2 regions of the Ketobacter alkanivorans genome follow, and region 1 is predicted to be linked to the other one. Evidence: predicted binding sites of a transcription regulator. Region 1 holds the regulator's gene; the other holds the start of a gene.
What was found. Region 1 encodes sigma-54, which starts transcription at its own class of promoters, with help from an activator protein. Its sites were predicted from a motif close to ANTGGCATNNANNTTGCTNT; they were not measured.
Positions count from the first base shown of each region.

Region 2: the regulator sigma-54 is predicted to act here: its motif matches at 12,682-12,701, upstream of Kalk_RS21140 (DNA translocase FtsK).

Region 1 covers NZ_CP022684.1:4,019,527-4,034,492, forward strand. Annotated here, with positions in the region: gene yjgA (ribosome biogenesis factor YjgA) at 1-254, opposite strand, end outside; gene pmbA (metalloprotease PmbA) at 324-1,652, shown strand; gene Kalk_RS17175 (type 2 periplasmic-binding domain-containing protein) at 1,730-2,164, opposite strand; gene Kalk_RS17180 (porin) at 2,179-3,408, opposite strand; gene sodB (superoxide dismutase [Fe]) at 3,546-4,130, opposite strand; gene mgtE (magnesium transporter) at 4,285-5,643, opposite strand; gene Kalk_RS17195 (HPr family phosphocarrier protein) at 5,739-6,011, opposite strand; gene rapZ (RNase adapter RapZ) at 6,051-6,902, opposite strand; gene ptsN (PTS IIA-like nitrogen regulatory protein PtsN) at 6,915-7,367, opposite strand; gene hpf (ribosome hibernation-promoting factor, HPF/YfiA family) at 7,414-7,701, opposite strand; gene Kalk_RS17215 (RNA polymerase factor sigma-54) at 7,822-9,444, opposite strand; gene lptB (LPS export ABC transporter ATP-binding protein) at 9,632-10,357, opposite strand; gene lptA (lipopolysaccharide transport periplasmic protein LptA) at 10,354-10,932, opposite strand; gene lptC (LPS export ABC transporter periplasmic protein LptC) at 10,913-11,485, opposite strand; gene Kalk_RS17235 (KdsC family phosphatase) at 11,485-12,015, opposite strand; gene Kalk_RS17240 (KpsF/GutQ family sugar-phosphate isomerase) at 12,018-12,998, opposite strand; gene Kalk_RS17245 (calcium/sodium antiporter) at 13,074-14,039, opposite strand; gene Kalk_RS17250 (ATP-binding cassette domain-containing protein) at 14,209-14,966, shown strand, end outside.
Region 2 covers NZ_CP022684.1:4,898,975-4,913,940, forward strand. Annotated here, with positions in the region: gene mnmA (tRNA 2-thiouridine(34) synthase MnmA) at 1-86, opposite strand, end outside; gene Kalk_RS21065 (NUDIX hydrolase) at 79-528, opposite strand; gene Kalk_RS21070 (hypothetical protein) at 708-1,454, opposite strand; gene moaC (cyclic pyranopterin monophosphate synthase MoaC) at 1,617-2,105, shown strand; gene moaD (molybdopterin converting factor subunit 1) at 2,102-2,353, shown strand; gene moaE (molybdopterin synthase catalytic subunit MoaE) at 2,355-2,840, shown strand; gene Kalk_RS21090 (pseudouridine synthase) at 2,816-3,499, opposite strand; gene icd (NADP-dependent isocitrate dehydrogenase) at 3,616-4,878, shown strand; gene Kalk_RS21100 (cold-shock protein) at 5,100-5,399, opposite strand; gene clpS (ATP-dependent Clp protease adapter ClpS) at 5,701-6,042, shown strand; gene clpA (ATP-dependent Clp protease ATP-binding subunit ClpA) at 6,096-8,357, shown strand; gene infA (translation initiation factor IF-1) at 8,439-8,657, opposite strand; gene Kalk_RS21120 (arginyltransferase) at 8,873-9,586, opposite strand; gene aat (leucyl/phenylalanyl-tRNA--protein transferase) at 9,695-10,408, opposite strand; gene trxB (thioredoxin-disulfide reductase) at 10,427-11,380, opposite strand; gene Kalk_RS21135 (alanine dehydrogenase) at 11,549-12,616, shown strand; gene Kalk_RS21140 (DNA translocase FtsK) at 12,820-14,966, shown strand, end outside.

The sequences.
Region 1 (14,966 bases):
GTATCGGTTTCACGCAGCACTTTGCCGATGTACTGCTTGTGGCGGCGCAGCCCTTCAAAATTTTTAATACGCTTACCTTCAGCAATGGCCATGGCGAGTTTGTCGCTCAAGGCAAAGCTTTGCAGCTGGTTATCACCCATTTCCAGCAAGCGTTCGCCTATTTTCTTGAGGCGTTCAGCTTCCCGTTTAATGGAAGATTTACTGGGGGGGAGATCGTCTTCGTCAAAAGACTCGGTATCGTCGAATTTGGCCATATCGGGAAGCGTTGCAGTTATACTGTGTAAAAAGCGAATTATACCACAGCTCTAAATCAATCACCGAGGATGTTGATGGATATCCAAGCCGAACTGCACACCTTACAAGACAAAATTCAATTAGCCCTGAAGTTGGCTGAACAAAGCCAGACCACCGCCGAAGTGGGGGCCTATCAGGATCAGGGCTTGTCGGTCAGCGTGCGTCAAGGCGAAGTAGACAAAGTTGAGTTCACCCGTAACCACGGTTTCGGTATCACAGTGTACCGAGGCAACAGCAAAGGCAGCGCGTCGACATCCGACTTTTCTGATGCAGCCATCGAGCGCGCGGTGCAGGCAGCACTGGACATCGCCCATTATACCGCGCCCGATGAGTGTGCGGGTTTGGCAGAGCCCGAGCACATGGCACAACAGATTCTTGACCTGGATTTATACCACCCTTGGGATCTGACGCCGCAAAAGGCCATCACCATGGCCCAAGCGTGTGAGGCCAGTGGTTTGTCGCAAATGAATATAAAAAGCAGCGACGGTGCTCAGGTAGGCAGTTCCAACTCGGTGCGGGCCTATGGCAATAGCCATGGGTTACTGGTGGCCTACCCCCAAAGCCGCCATGGTATCAGTTGTGCCCTGATTGCAGCGCAAGACGATAAAATGGAGCGGGGCGGTTGGTCTTTCAGCCATCGGGTGGCAGATAAACTGCAGGATGGTGCATACGTAGGGCTGAAGGCCGCAGAGCGTGCCACTCGCAAGTTGGGCAGTCGAGCTATACCCACTGGTGAGTTCCCGGTGATGTATGCGCCTGAAATTGCCGGAGGCTTGCTGGGGCATTTCATTGGGGCCATCTCCGGTGGCAGCTTGTATCGACATTCCTCTTTTTTGGAAAACAGTCTGGGGCAGCAGGTGTTTCCTGATTGGATGACGATTTACGAACAGCCGCACTTACTGCAAGGGCCTGCCAGTGCGCCCGTCGATGGTGATGGATTGGCCACTTATAGTAAAAGTTTTGTGGAGCAAGGAGCGCTCAGCAGTTATGTGTTGGGCACCTATGCCGCACGCAAGCTGGGCATGAACAGCACGGCGAATGCAGGTGGTGTGCGTAACCTTCGCTGTACGGCCACTCACAGCCTGGAGGATTTGCTGGGCATCATGGGTACAGGCTTGTTGGTTACCGATGTGATGGGGCAGGGAGTAAACCTGGTCACCGGACATTACTCGCGCGGAGCGGCGGGGTTCTGGGTGGAGAACGGCGTTATTCAGTTTCCGGTGTCTGAAGTGACCGTGGCCGCAAACATGCGGGACATATTTCTCAACCTGCGCGGCGTGGGTGAGGATGTTGATGCACGGGGTAATGTACAGGTTGGATCTATTCTGATTGATGCCATGATGGTGGCTGGTAAATAATATGCCCGGCCAGTAGGGCGGGCGGAAAAAAGAAAGCCCCTCGTAGGAGGGGCTTGGTTTGCATCGTTACCGCATGATCAGAAGGTGGCGACCACTTTCACCGTGTCATCCACGGCACCCGCATCAATGTAGCCGATGGTATCGGGGTTGCGGGATACCAGCTCTTTAACCTCAGCATCGGTTTCCACCACCTTGGGGGGGATACCTTTGCCGGTAAAGATCAGGCGTGACCAGTAAGACTTCATTTGTGACTCATCTTTACCAACGGTGGATTCCAGAAATTTTACCCTGAGCTCGGTGCCTTCGCCGCGATCCAGTGCAATGGCGCTTTGGCCGTTGGAAAATTTCTTGGATTTGCCCAGATACAGCTTGGCGATATCGTCGGCCTGCAGGCTGGAATCGTTTGCCGGGTGAACAATAACAGCAATTTCCGCCAAAGTGATGCTTGATCCCAACATCGCTATCATTAAGACAGCTAACTTTGCAGTGGAAGTGAATATACTATTCATCATGGTACTTTCCTCCCTTAGAAGACGATGTTGGTCGCAACGGCGATAGATTGTGGTTTTGTATTGTCCGTTTTGTTATCAAGTTGATTGAGCTCTACTTTGATCGCTGCGGATGGATGGAAATTATAGCGTACGCCTATACCCATACCCTCAGAGTCCTTTTCACCTGAGAATACGTCTGGTAATCCAGCAAGAATGCCCGCTCTCGCACCATCTAGCGCTGGGACGCCTGTGATTGGGGCGGCATTGGCGAACTTCTCCACTTCGTCGGTTTTAGCGTTGTAATTATACTTCTCATAAGTGCCAAACACGGTGAATTGGTTGATACGGTATCCTGCAGATATATACCATGTGTCCCTGTCTTCCAGCGGTGCGTCATCTATCCTGACTTGTGTGTATTCGGCAACGGCAATGATATTGTCGTAGTCCGCAGAAAAACCGATGCCGGCGAATTGTGCCATGTCTTGGTCATATACAACTTTATCTGCAGTGTCGTCCAGGGTACCGGCCTGGTAGCCGGGTACGGCCAAGGCTAAGCCGGCGTCATAATCTTTGATTCCCTGGCTAAGCGTCGCGAGATCATCTACTGGTATATCAACTCTTGAGGTGAAGTAGGCGATACGGGCAGTAAACCAGTCGTAATTCACGCTCCAAGCACCGCCTACTTGGTTCAATATTCTGATTCTGCTTTCGTTCGTCCCATCGCCATCTAGATCGACGTCAGAATCCGACCTTCCGACCATCACGGTAACGCGAGAACTCCAATCTCCGATCTCGGTTAGATAGTCGAGAGTAATACCGTCCTGATTCTCAAAGCCCAGATCGTATACAGCCTGGGGAGGCCTAATCCAATGGTAAGCGTATCCGATATCCAGAAAATCGGAATACATGAAGTAGGGTACTCTCGAGCGCCCGGCTTTTAGTGAAAGTTCGTCGCTGATTTCGTAAGTGAGGTATGCCCAGGTAACTTTGGCATCGTAATCTTCATTACCTCTACCTACTATTTGACCAGTAATGGATAAGCCGTCGTCCAGGTCACCGCGGAACTGAATGCCATAATTGGTTTCTGGGGAAAAGCTTAAATCTTCATCGTAGCCATACAAACTACCATCTTCTGAGTCGCTAATCATTTGCCCTGCCACAATGTTGGCGAAGCCATCTATCCGGAGTTCCGTTGCCATGGCTGACCCGGCAGCGAGCCCCACAGCAGCAGCCAGCAGGCTGACCTTAAAGGTGTGTTTTTTCATCCTTTGCTCTCCTTGTTTTCGTGCAAATAGCTAAACACCTTTATAAGTTGTAGCTGATATGTAAAAAAATGCACAAAAAAAAGGCTTGCACCACTGATTTGGTGCAAGCCTTTTTGTAAAGCGCTGGAGGCTAGGCGTTACTTAGCGAAGTTTTCGTTCGCAAAATCCCAGTTCACCAGATTCCAGAAGCCTTCCAGGTATTTTGGACGGGCGTTACGGTAATCGATGTAGTAGGCGTGCTCCCACAGGTCAACAGTGATCAGCGGGGTGACACCGTCTTCAGTGATCGGGGTGCCAGCATTGCTGGTGTTGACGATGGCCAGTGAGCCATCAGCCTTTTTAACCAGCCAGGTCCAGCTGGAACCGAAGTTGTTCACGGCTGAATCGTTGAATTTGGCTTTGAAATCGGCAAATGAACCGAAAGCAGCATTGATAGCGTCTGCTACTGCACCAGTGGGTTCGCCGCCGCCATTGGGGCTGAGGCTGTGCCAGTAGAAGGTGTGGTTCCAGATCTGGGCTGCGTTGTTGAATACGCCGCCGGAGGAAGTCTTGATGATGTCTTCCAGGCTTTTGCCTTCGTATTCGGTGCCGGGAACCAGTCCGTTGAGTTTATCAACGTAAGTCTGGTGATGCTTACCGTAATGGAATTCCAGAGTTTCTGCAGAAATGGTCGGTGCCAGCGCGTCTTTTGCGTAAGGCAGTTCAGGCAAAGTGAAGGCCATGTTCATGTCCCCTCTTAAGTTAATGGTTGTCTCTACACACGGTTTAGAGGCAACACTTTAGCAGATTACTAGGGTATTTGTCAGACCTGTTGAGCGGCTAGCGAATTGATTTTTCTATTAAATCCATAGCTTTTGGCTATGAGAGGTGGTGTGGTTAGGTGTAGTAGAGTGTGGCCAGGCCAAGAAATGAGCAAAAGCCCACTACATCGGTCACCGTGGTTAAAATAACCCCGCCCGACAAAGCGGGATCGATGCCCATTTTATCCAATAGCATCGGCAGAGAGGCCCCGGCCATGGCGGCAATCAGCAGGTTGATGATCATCGCGGTGGCAAGTACGGCACCCAGCATGATGTCGTTAAACCAGAGGGTGGCAATGGTGCCCACTACGGCTGACCATAAGATCCCATTGAGAAACCCGACGGCCATCTCTTTGCTGATCAGCCAGCGAACGTTGGCTGATCCTACATGCCCTAAGGCCATGCCGCGAATGACCAAGGTGAGGGTTTGGTTGCCAGCGATGCCACCCATACTGGCGACGATGGGCATGAGCACGGCGAGCGCCACGACTTTTTCCAGTGTGCCTTCGAACAGGCCGATCATGTAGGAGGCGAGAAACGCAGTCAGCAGGTTGATGCCTAACCACACTGCGCGGCGGCGGGTGGTTTTCCATACAGGGGCGAAGGTGTCTTCATCCTCATCCATACCGGCCATGCTCATGAGGGAGTGGTCGGCACCTTCGAGGATAACGTCGACTACGTCATCGATGGTGATTCGGCCCAGCAGCACACCGTTATCATCCACCACCGGTGCGGTGACCAAATCCTCTCGTTCGAATGTCTGCGCTACTTCTCGGGCCGGGGTGGATGCGGGTATGGCTTTGGCATCGGTGTTCATTGCCTCGCGCACACTCATGCCGGGATCTTTGATCAGCAGTTTGGTGAGTGGCAGAATGCCGACAAATTGCCCGGTGCGATTGACTACGTGCAGGTTGTCAGTGGTGTCCGGCAGGGATTCATGGCGGCGCAGGTAACGCAGCACCACATCCAGCGATATGTCCGGGCGAATGGTGATGATGTCGGTGTCCATAAGGCCACCGGCAGTGTCTTCGGGATAGCCCAGGATGGTTTCGATGCGGTAGCGGTTTTGATCATCCAGTGAATCCAGTACCTGCCGCATGACGGTTTTGGGCAGTTCCTGCAACAGGTCGGCGAAGTCATCGGTGTCGAAGCCTTCGACCAGGCTGACAATGTCCTCTGTGTTGCGATGACGCAGAAAATGGGCAGCCAGTTCTTCATTTACGTATTGAAGAACTTCCCCTTCGTCTTCTTTGTCGATGAGCTGCCATAGCAGGTTACGGGCCCGCAACGGTGTGGATTCGATGAGCCTTGCCACTTCAGCCGGTGACATGCCCCGCAGCATGCGCCGAATTTCATCAAAGGCTCCGCTGTGGAGTGCATCCAGAAAGGCATGGAGCTGATCTTGGGTTTCATGGCTGGTTTGTGATTTGGCCACTGATCACCTCCTGTTGCTGGTATGTTAGGGTAGAGGGTATTCCTGAATTGGGTGGGCCATTCTAGCGAGTTGTGGATAAGATGACCAGAAGGAGCTTATTCGTCTTCGTCGAAGCGGTTGTTGATCAGGGTGGCCACGTGATCCCAGGCTTCTTCTGCGTCGGCACCTTTGATGGTGATCTGCAGTTCGGTGCCCTGACTGGCCGCCAGCATGAGAACAGACATGATGCTTTTGGCGTCGGCTTCTTGCCCGCTGCGGTTCAGTATTATTTTGCTTTCGAAGCGGGAGGCTGTGCCCACCAGTTTGGAGGCGGCGCGGGCGTGCAATCCCAGTTTGTTGATGATGGTAATGGATTTTTCCAGTTTCATAGTGGCTCACACAATTACAGCAGCCCTGATTAAAACAGCTTACAAGTCCCGGTGTCTAGCCTGAACATTGCCAAGGCGCGTTTTGAAGTACTGACACAGTTGTTCTGTGACGTACACTGAGCGATGTTGGCCTCCGGTGCAGCCAATGGAAACGGTCATGTAGCTGCGGTTGTTGGCAGCAAAGCGGGGCAGCCAGGTTTCTAGAAATGTGGTGAGGTCGTGCACCATCTCGGTTACCGGTTGATGGCCTTGCAAAAATTCCTGCACGCCTTGATCAAGGCCGCTTTGGCTGCGCAGCTGGCTGATCCAGTGTGGGTTGGGCAGGCAGCGCACATCGAATACCAGGTCGGCATCGGTGGGAATGCCATTTTTGAAACCGAATGACTGGAACAGTATGGCCATGCCATCCTGGTTTTCGGCCACTCGCATTTTGATTTGGTCGCGCAGTTCGTGCAGGGTGAGGTTGCTGGTGTCGATGATCAGGCTGGCGCTTGATGCTACCGGGTTCAGCATTTCCCGTTCGCGCACAATGGCTTCTTTGAGGGTGTTGGTGTCGTTACTGATGGGGTGGCGGCGACGGGTTTCGCTGAAGCGTTTTATCAGTGCTTCATCTCCGGCGTCCAGGTAGATAACCTGACTGTCGATGCCGTCTGCGGTTAGCTCTCGCAATACGTTGGGGAGTTTTTCCAGCTGGGTTACGCTGTTGCGGGCGTCTATGCCAATGGCAACTTCTTCGATGCGGGGGGCAGTGCGCGTTGCCAGCTCGCTCATCAGATCCCGCAACAATGTGACGGGGAGGTTGTCAACGCAGTAGTAGCCGATGTCCTCAAGCACGTGTAATGCAGTGGTTTTTCCTGATCCGGAGCGACCGCTGATTACGACCAGCTTCATGGCATATTACCTTTATACGGGAGTGACGAGGGCATCGTAGATGCTATCGGATGAATGTGCATTGCGCAGTGTGTTGCGGCGTGTTTCATCGTTAAACATGGCGGCGATTTTGGCGAGAACATTAAGATGTTCTTCATGCGCATCTTGCGGCACCAATAACACAAACAGCATGTCCACGGGTTCGTGATCAATGGAGTCGAAATCCACGCCACTTTCGAGTTTGATGAAGGCACCTATAACGTTGTTGCAATGCTGTGCACGGCAATGGGGGATGGCGATGCCTTTGCCCAGGCCTGTGCTGCCAAGCTTTTCCCTTGATATAAGACTGTCGAACAATTCGTTGGGGTCCAGTTCGGGGTACTGCTGGGCAATAAGCCCAGCAGCGGTTTCCAGAACTTTCTTTTTGCTGCCGCCAGGTACGTCTTCAAAAACCCGTTGCGGACTGATGATTTCAGCAAGTTCCATCGTTATCAATTAACCTTATTACAACCTTTGGAGTTAATCGCCTTGTTTACCAGCTCTTGGATTTTTCTTTGTGCTTCAGCACTTGGCGATCAAGTTTGTCGGTCATCATGTCGATGGCCGCATACATGTCTTCGGATTCGGCGTTGGCAAACAGGTCAGCGCCTTTTACATGAATTTTTGCTTCGGCTTTTTGTCGGTTCTTTTCGACACTCAGGATGGCTTGGATGCTGGTGATGTCGTCGGTATGGCGTTCGAGTTTTTGCATTTTATCGGCAACGTAGTCTTTCAGTGCGTCCGTAACGTCTACGTGATGTCCGCTGATATTGATTTGCATAGGCCACTCCTTAATCGTGGTTTGTTTTACTGCAACCCATTGGCTGGCGCGTTTGGGTTTGGTATAGCATCGGCCAGAAGGGCACCGATGATGTTCAACTCTGTATTCTATGACCAGAGGTCAAACCAATCGTTTCCTTTCATTGGAAGGGGGAATCATCATAGCCTCGCGGTATTTGGCGATCGTGCGCCGGGCAACCTTGATGTCCTGTTCCTCCAGTATGTTGGCAATTTTACTGTCGCTCAACGGTTTTTTTGGATTTTCTGCTGCAACCAGCTTCTTGATAATGGCGCGAATGGCGGTGGATGAACATTCGCCCCCCGAGGCAGTGCTGACGTGGCTGGAGAAGAAGTATTTCAGCTCAAATATGCCGCGGGGCGTATGCATGAATTTCTGTGTGGTTACTCGGGAGATGGTGGATTCGTGCATGCCTACGGCTTCGGCAATGTCGTGTAAAACCAATGGCTTCATGGACTCTTCGCCCTCTTCCAGAAAGCCGATCTGATATTCGACGATCTTGGTGGCTACTTTCAGCAGGGTTTCGTTACGGCTTTGTAAACTTTTGATAAACCAGCGGGCTTCCTGCAGGTTGTTTTTGAGGAAGGTGTTGTCGCTGCTGTTGTCGGCCCGCTGTATCAGGGAGGCGTAGCCACTGTTTACTCGCAGGCGGGGGGTGGCCTCCGGGTTCAGTTCTACTCGCCAGCGGCCTTTGTCTTTGCTGACAATGACATCGGGGATGACGTATTGGGTGTCATCGGATTCAATGCTGCTGCCTGGGTAGGGGTTCAGGGCCTGGATCAGCTCGATGGCGGCTTTTAAACGGGTTTCTGATAGCTTGCCCTTGCGCATGATGGTGGCAAAGTCGCGAGAGCCGAGGGCATCCAGAAACATTTCCACGACCAAAATAGCGTCTTCTCGGGTTGGGTCGCCTTTTGGCTCCTGTTTGAGCTGGATCAGCAGGCATTCCCGCAGGTCTCGGGCGGCCACACCGGGGGGATCAAATTGTTGAATGCGGTGCAGTACGGCCAGCACTTCTTCCAGTGAGATGGCGCTGCCGTCGTCGCCTTCTTCGGGTTCCAGTTGGATGCCCATGGCTTCCAGTTCGGCCTGCTGCAGGCGTACCAGGTCTGCCACTACGTCCTGCTGGGCGAGTACGCCGTCGCGGATGTCCTCTACGGATTGGGTGAGATAGCCTTTGGCATTGACGCCTTCAATGATGGCCATGGCGATCATGCGGTCCATGTCGGACATGTTGGTCAGGTTCAGCTGCCACATCAAGGAGTCATAGATTGATTCCGGGGCGCTGTTACGGCTGTCATAGTCGAAGTCATCGTCGTCGAAGCTGGTGCTGCCACCGGAACCTGCGGTGCCGTCGTATAAGGTATCCCAGTCGCTGTCCACGGGCAGCTCGCCGGGCATTTCTTTGCCTTCCAGGTCGACGGGGGCATCTTCGTTGGTGGTTGAGCTGGCTTCACTGCTGTCGCTGGACTGGGAAAAGTCCACGACAGGTTCTTTTTCGTTGGTGGTTTCGGTGCTTTTGTCGCTGGTATTTTGTTCGCTTGTGTCGCCGCTGTCGTTATCCGATCCTGACTCATCCACATCAAGTAGGGGGTTGGACTCCAGTGCTTCCTGAATTTCGGTTTGCAGATCCAGCGTGGAGAGCTGTAGCAAGCGTATGGCCTGCTGCAGCTGGGGCGTCATAGTAAGGTGTTGACCAATTTTGAGCTGTAAGGTTGGTTTCATTGATACCTAATTCAACTTCTTCAACGACCAGTTTTAGTGGGGTGTCACGGCCTTGTTGACGTTTTAGGCAGCCAATTATTGGCCTGTTTTCAACAGCTTAGTTGGGCCGTATTTCAACTGCGATGCTTTAATTGTAAGAGCAGTCAGCCCGCAAAGCAATTTACATGCCTGAAATTACTTAGAACTTTTACATATGAAATTGGTTGCCCAGATAAACCTCGCGTACTTTCTGGTTTTGCAGGATGAGTGAGGGCTCACCTTCGGCGATAATATGGCCCTCACTGACGATAAAGGCTTTCTCGCAAATGTCGAGGGTGTCCCGCACGTTGTGGTCGGTGATCAGTACGCCCAAGCCGCGATCCCGCAGATGGCTGATAATCTGTTTAATATCCGCAACGGAAATGGGGTCGACCCCGGCGAAGGGCTCATCCAGCAGGATGAAGGCGGGGTCGGTGGCCAGTGCCCGTGCGATTTCTACCCGGCGGCGCTCACCACCGGACAGGGCCATACCCTGGGATTCGGCAATGTGGCCAATGTGGAACTCCGCCAGCAGTTCGTCCAGTTTGGCCTGGCGCTGCTTTTTGTTCAGGTCTTTGCGTGTTTCCAGAATCGCCATGATGTTCTCTTTTACCTTGAGGCGGCGAAAGATGGAGGCTTCCTGGGGCAAGTAGCCGATGCCTTTGGCGGCGCGCCCGTGCATGGGCAGGTGGGTGATTTCGGTATCGTCTATCACGATGCGGCCTTTGTCTTGGGGGACTATGCCGATGATCATGTAGAAACAGGTGGTCTTACCGGCACCGTTAGGGCCCAGTAGCCCGACGATCTGGCCACTTTCGATGGTGATGGAGACATCTTCCACCACGGCGCGACCTTTGTAGCTTTTGGCTAGATTGGATGCTGTCAGGCGGCTCATGATGCAGGTATGGCCTTTTCTGTTGGGGCGGGAGCAGGCGCTGTTTGCGGTGCAGGCTCTGCCGCCGATGGCAGAATCATTTCCACTCGGCCTTTTATGTCGCCGGGCTGGTGATCCTGGGTCTGTCCCAGTGCTTGCAAGCGCTGGCTTTGGATTTCGTAAACGATCTCTTCGCCGCGAAAGATGTTTTCGCCTTGCACGATGGAAGCCTTGCGTTTTAGCAGGAGTTTCTGATCGCGCACCATGTAATCGATGTTTTTGGCTTTGGCGATGACTTCCGCCTGGTTGGGCTCGGGTACCTGTGAGAACAGGGCGGGATCACCTTCAGCCATAACGATATCCACTTTGCCGTTTTCGGTTCTGATTTTCAGGGAGTCGGCAGCGATGCGAAGGGTGCCCTGAGTCAATACCACGTTGCCGGTGTAGAGTGCGGTGCCGTCTTTTTCGTCAATTACGGCGGTGTCTGCGACAATTTTCAGCGGCTGTTGGCGATCGCTGTCCAGCGCCTGTGCCACGGGGGCTGCGCTTAGCAGGATCATCCAGCAGGTCAGCTGTTTAAGATTTTTCAGGTTCATAAATACTGGTGACTTTGTGGCGTAACGTAATTCGGTTGTTGGTAAGGTCTGCATCCAGCCCGGTTGCCTCTATATAGACGCCGCTTTGCCTGATCACGACTTTGTCGTCGGTGGTGGCGTAGGATTCCCGCGGATAGAGTATGAGGGTTTCTGTTTCCAGTACGGCGGCTTCCCGCACGCCCTGCTGAACAACGGTAACATTGCCGGAGAGGTTCAATTTGTTGGCTTCGTTATCAGAGGTGGCGCTGGCAGCGCTGGTTTTCCAGGATTCTTGTTGCTGCTCAAAGAAGGTGATGGTGGGTTTGACCATCAGGTTGCGATTGCTGGCAACGTACTGAAGCATGGATTCTGCATCCAGCAGAAACTCTTTGTTGCCGTGTTTGTCGTAGCTGTGCTGCTGCAATTCTATGGCGACCATGTCGGGTTGGTCGTAGGTGGTGCTTGCATGCTGTTTGGGGCTGAACCACTGATCCCATTTCATGTAGGTGTAGGTGCCCACCACGAAAAGTGCTAGAAACAAGCTGCTTAGAATCAGTTGGTTTTGTTGTTTCATCAGCTCAGATAGGGTTCCAGAATGGAATTGAGGTTACCTTGGGCCAGCATCAGCCAGTCACAGAATTCTCGCACCGCTCCGTCGCCACCTTTGGCTTCGGTGATAAGATCTGCGTGTTGTCGCACGATAGGCAAGGCATCGGAGACCGTGACGCCCAGCCCCGCCAGTCGAATGGCGGGCAGGTCGGGTAGGTCGTCGCCCATGTAGGCTACCTGATCTACACTCAGGCCTTCTTGTTGCATGAGTTCCTGCAGTGCGATTTTTTTGTCTTCGCGACCCTGAATCAGTTTGCCGATTTTTAAGTCGCGGGCGCGGCGGTTCACCAGCTCTGAGGTGCGGCCGGTGATGATGGCCACTTCCACACCAGAGTCTCGCAGTAACTTCAGGCCCAGGCCGTCTTTTACGTTGAAGGCTTTGATCTCATCGCCGAGGCTGGTGAAGTAGAGGCGGCCATCGGTCATGATGCCATCAATGTCAAAGGCCACCAGTTTGATGGCTTGGGCTTTGCGTTGCAGCTCTTCGGTCATCATTCTTATACCACTCCTGCGCGCAGCAGGTCGTGCATGTTGAGTGCGCCAACCGGTTTGTTGTTGTCCACTACCATCAGGGCGGTGATTTTGCTTTTGTCCATTATGTTCAGTGCTTCCACCGCCAGTATGTGGGGGTGAATGGTCTTGGGGTTTTTGGACATAACGTCTTCAATCATGGTGGTCTGGATGTCCATGCCCTGATCCAGCATGCGACGCAGATCGCCATCGGTAAAGATGCCCACCAGTTCGTCGTTGTCGTTGAGGATGCCGGTCATTCCCAGGCCTTTGCTGCTCATTTCCAGCAGCGCCCGGCTGATGGTGACGCCTTGTTTGATCAGGGGGATTTTGTCCCCTACATGCATGATGTGTTCAACCAGCAATAACAGGCGGCGACCCAGGCTGCCACCGGGGTGAGACAGTGCAAAGTCATCGGCAGTGAAGCCGCGTGCTTCCAGCAGTGCCACCGCCAGTGCATCTCCCATGACCAATGTGGCGGTGGTGCTTGCAGTGGGCGCCAGGCCCAGGGAGCAGGCCTCTTCTTTGACGCTGATGTCCAGGTGTACGTCGGCCTGTGTGGCCAGCATGGATTTGGCATCGCCAGCCATGCTGATCAGGGGGGCACCTTTGCGCTTGATGAGGGGCACAATGTTCAGGACTTCCTCGGTTTTACCTGAGTTGGAGATACCGATTACGACATCATCGCCGGTGATCATGCCCAGGTCGCCGTGGCTGGCTTCTCCGGGATGAACGAAAAAGGCCGGGGTGCCGGTGCTGGCCAGAGTGGCTGCAATTTTGTTACCCACATGGCCGGACTTGCCCATACCGGTCACAATGACGCGGCCTTTGCATTGCAGAATCAGTTGGCAGGCTTTCTTGAAGTTGTCATCAATGCGTTCTTTGAGCGCCAGGGCCGCACTGGCCTCGATTTCAATAACTCGTTGACCTGATTGGATAAAGTCAAAGTTGTCGTGATTTGTGCTCATTCTCGTCCCAGTGGTGTTCGATGGTTCAAATCGGTTAACTAACTGCGTTATGTTCACAGTGTAAACTAAATGGCCTCAGGCGGTAACGCTCTGCTGATACAGATATCCAAGATAACCGACGTAGGCTGTCAGCAGAATGAGCCCCTCCAGCTTGGATAGCTGGCGTTTCTTGCGGGGCCACCATATAAAGGCCGCCAGCAGCAGAGTGATGGCAGCCATGGTGCCATAATCACGCACCAGGCTTACGGGGGTCACTTCAATGGGGAAGATAACGGCTCCGGCAGACAGTACTGCCAGCAGGTTCAGTATGTTGGAGCCAATTATGTTGCCCAGGGCAATGTCGTGTTGCTTGCGCAGGGCGCTGGCAACGGAGGCCGCCAGCTCCGGCAGGCTGGTGCCGATGGCGACAATGGTCAGCCCGATGATGACTTCGCTGACCTGGAGGGCGGTGGCTACTTCTATGGCTCCCCAAACCAGAATGCGGGATGATCCGATCAGTACTGTTGTGCCCACTATGAACCAAAAGATGGATTGTTTCAGCGGCAGGTCTGGAATGCTTTCTTCTATGTCTGGTGTGATCAGTTCGTCGCTGTGTTCTTTTTTGTAGCGGAACATCAGGTACATGAGCAGTATCAGCATGGCCATCATGGCCAGTCCGTCCTGCATGGAAATGAGGTTGTCGCTGCACAGGAAGCCAACGACAGCAGTGACCGCCAGCAAGGCAGGCAGGTCTTCTTTGAGCAGGCCGGAGGTAACGGGTAAGGCGGCGATCAATGCCGTTACGCCCAACACCAGGCCAATATTGGCGATGTTGGAACCAATGGCATTGCCCAGGGCAAGTTCGGGTGCTTCTTCCAGGGCGGCCATGATGGACACCACGATCTCCGGTGCAGAGGTGCCTAAGGCGACGATGGTGAGCCCGATCATGGCTTTGGACATGCCCAGGCCTTCCGCCAGCCCTACTGCACCGTCTACAAATTTATCCGAGCTCCAGACCAGTAAAACAAGTCCGGCAACAATGGCAAAAAAGGCAAGCAGCATGACTGAAAATCCTCAGATGAAGTCGGCATGCAATGTAATGAGAAAGCGCACACCATGCAAGGGTGAACAGTCGTTTTTCCTTTTACGGACATAGTGATATAGTTCTGCACCTTATTCTAGTGGGATTGCTCCCTAGTGGAACTGGAACGAACCGGGAAACAGCAGCTGCATGGCATCTGATTCAGCACCAATCGATCAAACCGACGCTAAAAACTATGTCGAAATCAGCGATATGACGTTCATGCGCGGTGATCGAACTATTTACAACAATGTAAATATCGATATTCCCAAGGGCAAGGTCACCGCCATCATGGGGCCCAGCGGTACCGGTAAAACCACCTTGTTGCGCCTGATCGGGGGGCAGCTGAAGCCGGACACGGGTAAAATTATTGTCGATGGCCACAATGTTCCGGATCTTGGTCGCAGTGAATTGTTCGATGTGCGCAGTAAGATGGGCATGCTGTTTCAGAGCGGAGCGCTGTTCACGGATTTGTCGGTGTATGAGAACGTTGCTTTCCCCCTGCGGGTGCACACCGACCTGCCCGAAGACATGATTCGCGATATTGTCTTGATGAAATTACAGGCAGTAGGGCTGCGTGGTGCCAAGCATCTGATGCCCAGCGAACTGTCTGGCGGGATGGCACGGCGGGCGGCATTGGCGCGGGCCATTGCGCTGGATCCGGATCTGGTTATGTACGATGAGCCCTTTGCGGGGCAGGATCCCATGGCCATGGGGGTGGTTGTGCAGCTGATACGGCTGTTAAATGATGCGTTGGGCCATACCAGCATTGTGGTGTCCCATGATGTACAGGAGGCTGCCAGCATTGCCGATTACATTTATGTGATTTCCGGCGGTGAGGTGATCGGCCGCGGCAGTGCCGACGAAGTTATGAATTCTGATCTGCCCATGGTACGTCAGTTTATGCA
Region 2 (14,966 bases), 880 kb from region 1:
CCTTGCTGCAGCAATACATAGGCCGCCACCGAGGAGTCGACCCCGCCAGACATACCGACGATGACTTTTTTACCTGCGTTACTCATTGGGGTGCTCGTAGATCAGATCAAGCGGATAGCGCTTACCCGCTGCGAAGTCTTCGATGCAGCGCTGAACCAGTGGGCTGCGCCATTGACTGCGGCGGGCTTGCAGCTCATCCAGGCTCAGCCAAACCGGCCCTATGATGCCCTCATCCAATGGTGCATCGGGTACTTGTTGGATGGCCTTGGCCGCGAAGCTGAAACGATAATAGGTGACCCCGTTGGGCGCGTGGTAATTATAGATACCCACCAGATCGGTGAGTTTGACGTGCCAGCCGGTTTCTTCCAGGGTTTCCCGGATCGCAGCAGCCTGAATGGATTCATGTTCCTCGATATGGCCGGCGGGCTGGTTAAGCACAGTAGCGCCGTCTACCACTTCTTCCACCAACAGGTATTTACCGTTCTGCTCCACAATAGTGGCCACGGTCGCATGAGGAGTCCAGATCATAAGTCGTTTGAGTGTCTGTGCTGCAAAGAACGCGCAATTCTACCCAAATTCGGATCAATTCCCAACCGGTATAGGCGGTATTGATTGAGTTAACAGCTGGAAGGGAGCCTAAAAGAGGTGGGAACAGAACCGCATTAGGGCAGGCCAGCCCCCCTAATGCGGCCTAAATGCTCTGCGTATCAGGCCCCTGCCTTCATAAAACGGCGTTTGTAGGTCTGTACTTCGGAGTGAAGCAGGGTTTCGAAGTATTCAGCCATCGGCAGAAGCGTGGCGTAGTCCATGTCTTTGAACAGCCTGTGAACCACGGCATTGGAGCCTTTTTGCACAGTGCTGATGCCTATATCGGCCGCTTTACGGGTGATTCTGCCAATATCGGCCTCCGACACTGGCTTGGTGTAGAACACGTCGATACCGGCCCCAATCAAATCCTCAACGGATACGATCACATCACGGCGGTAGCTTTCGATATTGGGGTCTTCATGCACTCGCCTCATGTTGGCAACCACCCGTTGATACAGTGACTCTTCCAACTGGAAGCAGGCATACGCCTTGGAGGCATCGGTATCGTCCACACAGACCAGATACGAAAAGTTATTTGCCAGGCGCTCCAGATCCTTGATCGAACGGTTCTTGATGAGTTTGCGGATAACCAGATGTATTCCTTTCTGAACGGCGTGTATACCGGCGTCAGTGGCTCGTTTCAAGGTAGAGGAGATATTCGCCAGTTGAGCAGGGCGTTCGTAATAGGCGTCAAACCCTGCATCGGTAATGGCAATCAGCGTCTCTGCGGCCTGTTCGCACAGTTTGCGTGTGTCGCCTCCCAGATTGATCGCCGTAATCGTGTCGATCACCTGCTGATACAGAGATGGGTCAATGGGGTAACCAAAATAACGAATTTCCCGATGTTTTGATGCCGTTGTTTTCATTTTATTTTCCATTTCGCTATATTGCTGCTTAGCCTGTGGCAGATGCAGCATCATAATACAGAGTGTTTCTTAATGTAATTTGCCATAGAAACCTTGCCTGTGGGTCAGCCGGTCAGCCGCGTATGCCTGCATCCATTACTTTATACCTGTTAAGCACACTAAATGACTGATTTAACACATCTGGACGCCCAAGGGCGCGCCAACATGGTGGATGTCACCGATAAAGACATCACCTCTCGGGAAGCAACAGCAGAAGCCTTGGTTAGAATGCAGGCTGAAACCCTTAACTTGATTACTGAGGGCAAGCACAAGAAAGGAGACGTGTTTGCAGTGGCTCGTATCGCGGGCATTCAGGCAGCCAAAAAAACCAGCGACCTGATTCCTCTGTGTCACCCACTGATGCTGTCATCGGTAAAAGTAGAGCTGACGCCTCTACTTGATCAGAATGCGGTTCTTATCACGGCAGTTTGCAAGCTGGCAGGGCGCACCGGCGTCGAGATGGAGGCCCTGACCGCGGTTTCCGTTGCGGCCTTAACGCTGTATGACATGTGCAAGGCGGTTGATAAAGGCATGGTGGTTGAGCAGATCAGACTGATTGAAAAGCTGGGTGGAAAGAGTGGCCACTGGCAGGCAGAAAAGGAATCAACATGATCAAAGTACTGTTCTTTGCCCGCGTGCGGGATCAGGTCGGTTGCGCTGAGCTGGACATCGAATTACCGGCCGGTGTATCCGACGTGGCGGGTTTTACTGCGACTGTCAAAGCCATGGGTGCCGCGTTCGAACAAGCGCTGTCTGAGCCCAATGTTTTGATTGCAGTAAACCAGGAAATGGCGAATTCGCAAATGACCGTGGAAGATGGCGACGAAATTGCTTACTTTCCGCCGGTTACTGGAGGCTGATGTGGAAACTCACGTGCATGGGAGCGTCGATACCCTCATCAACATTCGCGTAGAGCCTCAGGGTTTCGATGTCGGCGCAGAATACAACCTCCTGCGGGAGCGATCCGAAAACAGCGGTGCAATCGTTTTGTTTACCGGGTTAGTGCGCGATTTTAATGCGGATGGAGCCATCGACGGCATCATTTTGGAGCATTATCCTGCCATGACACAGAAAACGTTGCAGACGATTGTGCAGCGGGCGCTAAGCAAGTGGCAGTTAGATGCGGTCACCATTATTCACCGGGTTGGCAAATTGCTTAACCATGATCAGATCGTACTAGTGGGGGTTTCTGCTCGTCATCGCGAAGCCGCTTTTGATGGTGCCAGCTTCATCATGGATTTCCTCAAGACAGAGGCACCATTCTGGAAGAAAGAAGTCACCCCGCAAGGCGACGCACAATGGGTGGACGCGAAAGTTTCAGATCAGCGGGCTCGTGAGCGCTGGTGACGCGGCTTTTGTTGTTTGCTGGATTCAGGGGCGGCTTTGCGTGATTTGGCGGGCTTGTTAGATGTGGTTTTTGAGGCTGCTTTCAATAGATTCTCGGGCACCGTTTCGATGCAGGATTCACCGGGCTGTAACGACCCGATAGACCAAGGTCCAATTGCGGCGCGCACCAGGCGCAGGGTAGGGTAGCCCACCGCAGCGGTCATGCGTCTAACTTGACGGTTACGGCCTTCGCTGATGGTCAGTTGGATCCAGCTGGTAGGAATATTGACCCGGCGTCGAATGGGCGGGTTGCGCTGCCATAACACACTTGGCTCGCTTATTCTTTCGGCCAAGGCCGCGCGGGTTTTGCCATCTTTCAGCATTACCCCGTGTCGCAATTGCGCCAGTGCTTGCTCGGAAACTTCTCCTTCCACTTGAGCCCAATAGGTTTTAGGCAGCTTGTGTTTGGGGTCGGTCAGGCGGTGTTGCAATTGGCCATCACCGGTCAGTAACAAGAGTCCTTCAGAATCGTAATCCAGTCGACCTGCAGGATAGATAGACGGCTGTTGGATATACTCAGCAAGGGTGGTTTTGCCCTCGTGAGGGGAAAACTGACATAGCACTTGAAAGGGCTTATTAAGCAATATAATTCGATTTGAAGACAGCGTTGGCTTATACATTATGTGATTGATTAATGGTCAGTTATCGCGAATTTCATGAGGCGAAGATACACAGAATTCTGTATACTTCGCGTACCTAAACCGTAATTGTATGTAAATAGGGAGTAAAAAACGACATGGGGTACCAAAAGATTAGGGTCCCAGCAGATGGTGACAAAATCACCGTTAACGCTGACCTGTCCCTGAATGTCCCGAACCATCCCATCATTCCTTATATCGAAGGAGACGGGATCGGTGTGGATATCACGCCGGTAATGCTGAAAGTTACCGACGCAGCAATAGAAAAAGCCTATGGCAACAAGCGTTCCATCGCATGGATGGAAGTTTATTGCGGCGAAAAATCTACGAAAGTGTATGGCCCCGATGATTGGATGCCAGAAGAAACCTTTGAAGCGTTGCGCGAATACATCGTGGGTATCAAAGGCCCACTCACCACACCAGTAGGTGGCGGTATTCGATCGTTGAACGTGGCACTGCGTCAAGAACTCGATTTGTATGTGTGTCAGCGCCCGGTGCGCTGGTTCCGTGGTGTGCCAAGCCCGGTGCATTGCCCAGAAAAAACCAACATGGTGATTTTCCGTGAGAACTCGGAAGACATCTACGCCGGTATCGAATGGAAAGCCGATAGCGAGCAAGCCAAGAAAGTCATCCGCTTCCTACAGGAAGAAATGGGCGTGACTAAAATCCGCTTCCCAGAAGGTTGTGGTATAGGCATCAAGCCGGTTTCAAAAGAAGGCAGCCAGCGCCTGGTTCGTAAAGCGATCCAGTACGCGATTGATAACGATGAAACCTCGGTTACCCTGGTTCACAAGGGTAATATCATGAAATACACCGAGGGTGCCTTTAAGGATTGGGGTTACGAATTGGCGGTAGAACGCTTTGGTGCTGAGCCTCTGGATGGCGGCCCATGGCACACCTTCAAAAACCCAAAAACCGGTCGTGACATCATTGTTAAGGATGTGATCGCAGATGCCTTCCTGCAGCAGATTTTAATGCGCCCTGACGAGTACAGCGTAATTGCAACGCTGAACCTCAATGGCGATTATATTTCTGATGCGTTGGCGGCAGAAGTGGGCGGTATCGGTATTGCCCCTGGTGCCAATATCGGCGGCAGTGTTGCGGTGTTTGAAGCAACTCACGGTACTGCTCCCAAGTATGCAGGCCAAGACAAAGTTAACCCAGGCTCTTTGATCCTCTCGGCCGAGATGATGTTGCGCCACATGGGTTGGACTGAAGCGGCAGATCTTATTATCAATGGTATGCAAGGCGCTATCGAAGCCAAAACCGTCACCTACGATTTTGAGCGTTTGATGCCCGATGCAACTCTGTTGCGTTGTTCCGAGTTTGGTGATGCCATTATCAGTCACATGGAAGACTGATAGCGGCATCAACGCCCGGTTAAAAAAGAAAAGGCTGTCGTTGAACAGCCTTTTTCTTTTTTAGGGTGCAGGGTTGGCGAACGTTGGTTTCAGCAAATAGCCCAAACCTCGCCATCTGTCTGAAATTAATCAGATAAATGTGCGATTTTGAAACCTTTAAAGCGTTTTACAGTCTAAAATAACAAGACACCCTCGGGGAGGGTGGTTGTTATTGAGATTGATTAAACGGCTTCGGCGTGGATCGTGTGGTGCAACTCAGTCGCACCAACTGGATCGTCGGCGTAGGTTTCCTGTTCGGAGGTGCTATCTTGATCTATACCGATAATCGCGATGTTAACGGCATGAAGACCTTTTGGCGCTTCCCTTTCATCGTAGGTAACTTGCTGTCCCGCTTTCAGGCTTCTGTACCCATCCATGCAGATGTAGGAGTAATGAACAAACAAATCTTCTCCACCTGTGTCCGGACGAATGAAGCCGTAACCCTTGGCGTTATTGAACCATTTCACTTTCCCGGTTGCCATAACTCAAGTCCTTCTGTTGGGACTACCTCAGTGTCGGTAGCCATAAGTCAATTGTTATTATTTTTTACTGTCGAGGTACAAACACTAAGAAATGTACTTCGCAGACGTGATTTGTGTTAACTTTTGTTAAACACAAGCCCCAATCATCATGATTGTGAAGTATTAGTCAAGTGTTTTTGCTGTTGAGCTGACCAGCGTAGCCCGAATATGGGTCAGTTATGAGGACTTAATATGTTAACCCCTGATTTTATGATTTCTGGTTATGAGTAAAGCCGAAGATCTTCTACTAACATTGAATAAGATGGAAAGCATGGGAGGCGAGCCATCCAGTCCGGATACGGAGCTTGATGACGGCATTGCGGTTGAGGAATCGAAGCCGGATCTGGCACCGCCGCCGCTGTACAAAGTAGTGATGCTGGATGATGACTTTACGCCGATGGAATTTGTAGTAGACGTGTTGCAGTTGTTCTTTGGCATGAATAGAGAGCAGGCCACGCAGATTATGTTGACGGTACATACCCAGGGAAGAGCCAGTTGTGGCACCTTTACCAAGGATGTTGCGGAAACTAAGGTGGCGCAGATAATTAAGTTTGCAAGGGAGAATCAACATCCCTTGATGTGTGAAGTGGAAAGGTTTCAATAGACCGGTTTGTCCACGGGTCGTTGTCGATATTCTGAGGATGAAGGTGTAAAGAGATGTTAAGCAAAGATCTGGAAGTCACATTAAATCTGGCATTCAGAGACGCTCGTACCAAGCGTCATGAGTACATGACTGTTGAACACCTGCTGCTGGCATTGCTGGATAATGAAGCCGCATCAACAGTTCTGAAAGCCTGCGGAACCGATCTGGACGAGCTTCGTTCAGATTTGGCCAACTTTGTGGATGAAACCACACCACTGATTCCCTCTAGCGACAGCGATCGCGAAACCCAGCCTACGCTTGGTTTTCAGCGCGTGTTGCAGCGGGCCGTATTCCACGTGCAGTCTTCCGGCAAGAAGGAGGTCACCGGTGCTAACGTGTTGGTGGCAATCTTCAGTGAGCAGGAAAGCCAAGCTGTGTATTTCCTCAAAAAGCAAAGTGTCGCCCGTATTGATGTGGTGAACTACATCGCTCACGGGATCTCCAAGGTGTCTGATGAAACTCACAACCTGGAAGATCACAGTCACGATGTGCATGAGGATGACCAGGTTTCAGAAGGCGCCGGTAAATCGCCACTGGAGGCCTACGCCAGCAACTTGAATGAACAGGCTATGGCAGGGCGAATCGATCCTCTGGTGGGGCGCGATGAGGAGGTCGAGCGCACAGTTCAGATTCTGTGTCGTCGCCGCAAAAATAACCCTCTGTTAGTCGGTGAACCCGGTGTCGGTAAAACGGCAATTGCCGAAGGCCTTGCCAAGCGTATTGTCGACAAAGAAGTGCCCGACGCTATCGATGATTGCGTAGTGTTTTCGCTGGATCTCGGTGCGTTGCTGGCTGGTACCAAATACCGTGGTGATTTTGAGAAGCGCTTCAAAGCCTTGCTGGCCGAGTTGCAGAAGAAGTCTAACGCCATCCTGTTTATCGATGAGATTCATACCATCATTGGTGCAGGCGCTGCGTCTGGCGGTGTGATGGATGCTTCGAATCTGTTGAAGCCGATGCTGGCTTCCGGTGACATTAAGTGTATTGGTTCCACAACATTCCAGGAATACCGCGGCATCTTTGAGAAAGATCGGGCGTTGGCTCGACGCTTCCAGAAGATTGATGTAGTGGAGCCAAGCGTTGAAGATACTTTTGAAATTTTGAAAGGTCTTAAGTCGCGCTTCGAAGAGCATCATGATATCAAGTACTCTAACAAAGCGCTGAAAGCGGCTTGTGAGTTATCGGCCCGCTATATTAACGATCGGCACTTGCCTGACAAAGCCATTGACGTCATTGATGAGGTCGGTGCTTATCAGCGTTTGTTGCCACCCAGCAAGCGTAAGAAGGTAATCTCGGTTGCCGATGTAGAAGCGATTGTGTCCAAGATTGCGCGCATTCCTCCAAAAACGGTTTCTGCCAACGACAAAGAGCTGTTGTCGAATCTTGAGCGCGATCTGAAGATGGTGGTGTTTGGGCAGAATGATGCAATTGATGCGCTCTCAAGTGCGATCAAACTGGCTCGGGCTGGTTTGAGTCATCCCGATCGTCCGATTGGATCCTTCCTGTTTGCCGGCCCTACTGGGGTAGGTAAAACTGAGGTTACCAAGCAGTTGGCGAAAGTCATGGGTATGGAGCTTATCCGCTTCGATATGTCTGAGTACATGGAGCGTCACACGGTGTCACGTTTGATTGGTGCGCCTCCGGGGTATGTAGGTTTTGATCAGGGCGGCCTGTTGACTGAAGCCGTCACTAAATCGCCCCATGCGGTGCTGCTGCTGGATGAGATTGAGAAGGCTCACCCAGAGGTGTTTAACCTGTTGCTGCAAGTGATGGATCACGGCACCCTGACTGACAATAACGGCCGCAAGGCGGATTTCCGCAACGTTATCCTGGTTATGACCACCAACGCCGGTGCAGAGTCGGTTGCTAGAGCCTCTATCGGCTTCACGCAGCAGGATCATACTACTGACGGAATGGAAGCCATCAAGCGCATGTTTACACCTGAGTTCCGCAACCGTTTGGATTCCGTTATTCAGTTCCACAACCTGGATATGGAAATCATCAAGGGAGTGGTGGACAAGTTCCTTACAGAGCTTCAGGCCCAGCTGGATGATAAGCGTGTTATGTTGGATGTGGATGACGCTGCGCGTAATTGGCTGGCAGAGAAAGGCTACGACAAGGATATGGGTGCCCGCCCGATGAATCGTTTGATTCAGGAGAAGCTGAAACGTCCGCTGGCAGAGAAGATTCTGTTTGGCGAGCTATCAGAGAATGGCGGTACCGTTCATATTTCCGAAGAAGACGGCGAGCTGATATTCGATACAGAGCCTGCCTGATAAATTTAAGCACAATCACAAACGACAAAAACGAGCCTACTGGGCTCGTTTTTGTTTTGAATGCTTTTTAGCTGAAGCTTATCAGCGTACGCGGTAAGTGATGCGGCCCTTCGACAAATCGTAAGGTGTCATCTCTACTTTCACGCGATCACCGGTGAGTATGCGAATGTAGTTTTTGCGCATCTTTCCGGAAATGTGGGCCGTTACAACGTGCCCGTTGTCCAGTTCCACACGGAACATGGTGTTGGGAAGGGTATCAGTAATGGTACCTTCCATTTCAATGGAATCTTCTTTCGACATCCAGTGATATCCTCTCAGTGCATGGGTAATGCAGTCGGTTTTTGGGCAGTCGAGCTGCCAACGAGGCGTGAATTTTGCCGTAAAAGCAGGCATTTATCAAAGCTAAAGTGGCTTTATTGTGGCTTAGGGAATATTCAGCGGCGTAGGCGGGGTTTAAAATGCTCGAGGTTTTGATTATAACTGTTTGAAAATATTGGATTTAATGAAATATTTCATTAAAGAGAAACCGACACCCAGTGGTTGTTAACATACATCTCAAGCGGGCGATATTCGGTTTTATACTTCATTTTTTGGCAGTCTTTTATCCAGTATCCAAGATAAAGTGCGGGTAAACCCATTCTTTTGGTTTCTTCGATCTGCCACAAAACCGCCATTACCCCCAGGCTGCGTTTTGAGCTTTCGGTGCAGTAATAGGTGTATACCGCAGAGAGGCCATTTTCCATGATGTCGCTGACCGCTACCGCCAGCAGCTTGCCTTGGGGGTCGCGAAACTCGAAAAAACAGGTCTTGCCCCAATCGCTGAGCAAAAAGGATTCATACTGCTCCGGGGTGGGGGGGTACATGTCGCCATCACGATGTTTGGCCTCGATGTAGCGCGCATAGAGTTCGTAGTGCTCATCATTGAATTCTGCAGGCACTTGTTTAATGGAGAGGTCGCTGTTTCGATTCCAGATGCGTTTGTGCTTGCGAGACAGGTGATAGTGCTCCACTGGGATGCGCACCGGTATGCAGGCAGAACATTGACGGCAGTGAGGTCGGTACAGGTAGTTGCCGCTGCGTCTGAACCCAACTTCGGACAGTTCGCTGTAAAGGTTGTGATCAAGGTTGGCTTTCGGATCGGCAAACAGGGTGATAGCGTCATTGCGAGGCAAATAACTGCATTGATGTAATGGAGTAACAAAAAATTTTACTGCTGCGAGATCCGTCATATGCCTAATCGCAAAAGCCTTAAAAATCTTATGGTTAAGTGGCCGGTAGGCACTCATACTAGTGCATTAATACAGTATTAAACGAATTACCGGATGTTTCCAGTGTCGCTAGACACAATGTTGCCAGTTCAGTGACCATTTTGGCTGAACGGTGGTGCGCAAATCATCAATTACAGGAACATGTTGCTGCAGCATGGCTTTGAACTGGTGGCGGGGGATGTTGGTAGAACCGAGGCTAACCAGATGAGGGTTTTCAACCTGGCAGTCAATAAGCTGAAAGCCCCAGCACTTGAGTTGGTTTACGAGGTGAACGAACGCCACTTTGGAGGCGTCTGTTTGGCGACTGAACATGGATTCGCCGAAGAATATTTTGCCCAGCGCAATGCCGTAAACGCCCCCCACCAAATGATCTCCCTCCCAGGACTCCACAGAGTGGGCGTAGCCAAGCTCATGCAGGTGAATGTAGGCGTCAATCATTTCAGCAGTGATCCAGGTGCCGTCGCTGTATTGCCTGGGCTCTGAGCAGGCCTGAATAACCTCGGGAAACGCTGCATCCATGGTGACGTGATAGCGCTGTTTGCGCAGGGTTTTGTTCAAGCTGCGGGAGATGTGCAGTTGATCGGGGAACAATACCGCTCGGGGGCTGGGGGACCACCAAAGTATGGGTTGGTCGGCGTCGAACCAGGGAAATATGCCCTTTGAATAAGCATCAACAAGACGCTCAGGGGTTAAATCTCCACCGGCGGCCAGCAGACCGTTGGGATCACCCAGTGCGTGCTCGATAGGGGGGAAGTCCTGGGTATGAAAGCCCAGGACAGGGATCTTGATCACAGGCAGCGGTTAACTGTTTTCATCCAGAAACTTTTCGGCGTCCAGCGCCGCCATGCAGCCGAATCCGGCAGAGGTGATGGCTTGGCGATAAACGTGATCGGTGACGTCTCCTGCGGCAAATACGCCTTCCACGTTGGTGGCGGTGGCATTGCCTTCGATGCCGCTTTTGATCTTCAGGTAGCCGTTTTCCATATCCAACTGGCCTTCGAAAATGCCGGTGTTGGGGGTGTGGCCGATGGCGATGAATACGCCCTGCAGATCGATGTCTTTGGTCTCGCCGCTGTCGACATGCTTGATGCGCATACCGGTAACGCCCATGTCGTCGCCCAGAACTTCATCGAGGACATAGTTGAGCTCAAGAGTGACGTTGCCGTTGGCAGCGCGATCCAGCAGGCGATCCCGCAGTATTTTCTCGGAGCGGAAGGTCTCGCGGCGGTGAACCACGACCACTTCTTTGGCAATGTTGGCCAGGTACAGGGCTTCTTCTACGGCGGTATTGCCGCCGCCAATGACGGCGACTTTCTGGTTACGATAGAAAAATCCGTCGCAAGTGGCACAGGCGCTTACGCCCTTGCCCTTGAAAGCTTCTTCGGAATCGAGGCCCAAATAGCGGGCAGAGGCACCGGTGGCGATAATCAGGGCATCACAGGTGTAGGTGGCGCTGTCGCCATAGAGGGTAAACGGGCGCTTGCTGAGATCGGTTTTATTGATGTGATCAAACAGGATTTCGGTTTCGAACCGTTCTGCGTGCTGCTTCATACGCTCCATCAGCTCAGGCCCCTGCACACCATCCTGATCCCCAGGCCAGTTGTCCACTTCGGTGGTGGTTGTGAGCTGTCCACCGGGTTGGATCCCTGTGACGATGACGGGGTTGAGGTTGGCTCGCGCAGCGTAGACCGCAGCAGTGTAACCGGCGGGGCCGGAGCCCAGTATTAGAAGGCGGCAGTGTTTGGTTTCGCTCATTAAATCGATGTCCAGTTTGATGGCACAGGTGTTGCCGTGATGTATGGATTGGTTTGCACACTTATACTTAATTTACCACGTTGCAGGCAAATAGTTCCTGTAAATCAGCAGAATAGGGGCTGGCTATAATGGGGTATAGTGCTGATGTACATTTGGATGGATTCTACTATGGCTAGGCTGTTAACGATCGGTGTGCCCAAGGAAACTAAACCCATGGAGGCGCGGGTAGCGCTGGTTCCCCATGCGGTGGCTGAGTTGGTGAGTCAGGGGTTTACAGTGTGGGTGGAGCATTCTGCAGGTGAGCTCAGCGGTTATCCTGATGCCCAATATCTGGCAGCCGGGGCCCGCATAGCAAGCAGTGCCAACGAGCTGTTTGCGCAAGGCCAACTGATTGTAAAAGTGAAAGAGCCGGTGGCGGGGGATCTGGCGTTGCTGCAGGCGCACCACCTGCTGTTTTGTTTTCTGCATCTTGCCCCTAACCCTGCGCTGAGCCAAAGGCTGTGTGATATCGGGTTAACCGCGGTGGCATTCGAATCCGTGCAGCTGGGGCAGCGGTTGCCTTTGTTGGCACCCATGAGTGAAATTGCAGGTCGGGTGGCGGTGCAGGCGGGCGTTCATTATCTGCACCGATCCATGGGTGGAAAAGGGGTTCTGCTGGGCGGGGTTGCCGGGGCGGCTCCGGGCAAGGTTGTGGTCGTTGGTGCCGGGGTGGCAGGCCAGAACGCTGCCAGAGCGGCGGCTGCCACCGGCGCGCAAGTGGTGGCGTTTGATCGCAATGGCGATGCATTGCGCGCAATCGAGGCCATCGCCCCCAATATTACCGGTATGTATTCTTATCAGGAGGCCATTGCTCAGGCTATGGTGGATGCAGATTTGGTGGTGGGGGCGGTGTTGGTGCCGGGGGCCAGGGCTCCTCACGTGGTGTCTCGAGAGATGGTGCGGGCCATGCCCGATGGCGGCCTGATCGTGGATATATCCATTGATCAGGGCGGTTGTGTTGAGACCATCCGTGCCACCGATTATCGTGATCCGGTGTATACCGAGGAGGGTGTGTTGCATATGGGGGTGACCAATATGCCGGGCGCTGTGCCACGTACCGCTTCTGAAGCGCTCTCTGGTGCTATTTTATCCTACGTTCAGCGTTTGGGGATCGGGCAACTGCGGGAATATCCTCCATTAAGTGATGGAATCAACGTTTCAGTAGGTAAGATTGTCCTGCCAGCTCTGTTAGAATAGTCCCTTGAAAGTGGATATTGACGCTTACACTAATTTCTTAAGGTCAATTGTGAGAAGTTTGTGCAAATGGCTGATTTTTCGCTAAAATAAAGCTAATTTATTATCCTGAATAGGGTCATCTTTTGAAAAAAGAACAAGCCCAGAGACAAGTGGAACCCGCTCCCTGGATCGTGTTGTTAGTGCGTGGCGTGCGTGAAGGAGCAATGATCGTGCTCTTTTTCATGTCCCTCTACCTGATGATCGCGCTGGCATCCTTTGATGTTCATGATCCCGGCTGGAGCAGCCTGGGCAGTGGTCGCAGCATTCACAACCTGGGCGGCCGCGCTGGAGCTTGGTGTTCTGATGTCTTGATGTCGCTGTTTGGATACCTCGCGTATTTGTTCCCGCTGTTGATTGCCTACCGGGCCTGGCTGGTATTTCGGGATATAGACAAGCAGTGGAGCTGGCTGATGGCAGGCCTGCGCTTCCTGGGCTTTGCCATGACCATGGTGGCGGCGTCGGGTTTGGCTTATATCCATTTCGATGTGGCTCCTGGGTCCTTGCCGGACATCGATTCCGCCGGACGCAACGCTGCTGGCGGCATTCTGGGGATTGAAGTTGGCAGCGCTGCCTTGCATGCCTTAAATACACTGGGCTCGACGTTGGTCTTGCTGGCGTTGTTTTTGATCGGTCTTACCATGTTTGCCGATGTGTCCTGGATTGGTGTGATTGATGGAACCGGTAAAATTTCCATCAGCATTTATGAATGGTTGAGCACGTTAAAAGAGAAATGGCAGGCACGCCGCGACGCTCGCGAAGAATCGAACGCTAAAAAAGCGCAGGAGAAAGCCGCAAAACTGGCGATTAAGCAACGTCAGGAGGCGCTGAAGAAAGACAAAGCCAAACAGGAGGTGCGTAAACCCCCTGTCATCGAGCTGCCCAAGCCTAAACCAGAACCCAGTATGCGCGCAGAAAAAGAGCGTCAGAAGAGCCTGTTCGATAACCCCGTTACCGGTGATCTTCCCGCCATAGCGTTACTTGATGCGCCCGATAAGCAAGGCAAGAAAGGGTTTTCCGCTGAGACGTTGGAAAGCATGTCGCGACTGCTGGAGATCAAGCTGCGGGACTTTAATGTAGAGGCCGAGGTGGAGAACGTTATGCCCGGCCCGGTTGTCACCCGTTTCGAGATTCAGCCCGCGCCTGGCGTGAAGGTTAGCCGCATTACCAACCTGGCGAAGGATCTGGCCCGTTCCCTGGCGGTCATCAGCGTGCGGGTGGTGGAAGTTATCCCCGGTAAAACCGTGGTAGGCATTGAAATTCCCAACGAAGATCGAGAGATCATTCGGCTCAGTGAAGTGGTGGCGTCTCAGGAGTATGAGCGGGTCAGCTCACCTTTGGTGCTCGCGTTGGGTAAGGATATTTCCGGCGAACCTGTGGTGGCGGATCTGCAGAAAATGCCGCACCTTCTGGTTGCAGGTACCACCGGTTCTGGTAAGTCGGTCGGGTTGAATGCCATGCTGATCAGTATGCTGTTCAAGGCCACACCGGATGATCTGCGACTGATTATGATCGATCCCAAGATGTTGGAATTGTCGGTGTATGACAACATTCCACATCTGCTGACGCCGGTTGTCACCGACATGAAGGAAGCCTCCAATGCGTTGCGTTGGTGTGTGGCTGAAATGGAGCGCCGGTATCGGTTGATGGCAGCCATGGGTGTGCGCAACCTGGCAGGTTTCAACAAGAAAGTGAGGGATGCCATCAAAGCCGGTGAGCCCATCAAAGATCCTTTGTTCAAGCCGGATCTGGATTGTCAGGAGCCAGAGGAGTTGCAGGCGCTGCCGTTTATTGTGGTGGTGGTGGATGAATTTGCCGACATGATGATGATTGTCGGCAAGAAGGTCGAAGAACAGATAGCTCGTATTGCACAGAAAGCGCGGGCTGCCGGTATACACCTGATTCTGGCTACTCAGCGTCCATCGGTGGACGTTATTACCGGTTTGATTAAGGCCAACGTGCCAACGCGAATGGCGTTCCAGGTGTCGTCCAAGGTTGACTCCAGAACCATTCTGGATCAAGGGGGAGCGGAGCAGCTGTTAGGTCATGGTGACATGCTCTATCTGCCACCGGGAACAGGCTTGCCGGTGCGAGTACACGGTGCATTTGTTGCCGACGAAGAAGTGCACCGCGTGTGTGACGACTGGCGCCGCAGAGGGGAGCCCGACTATCTCGATGAAATACTCGAAGGCACTCACGAAGCGGGGCCTGCCCTTGGTGATGAAGGCGCAGGAGGAGGAGGTGACTCCGAATCCGATCCACTCTATGATCAGGCCGTGGCATTCGTAACAGAATCCCGGCGTGCATCTATTTC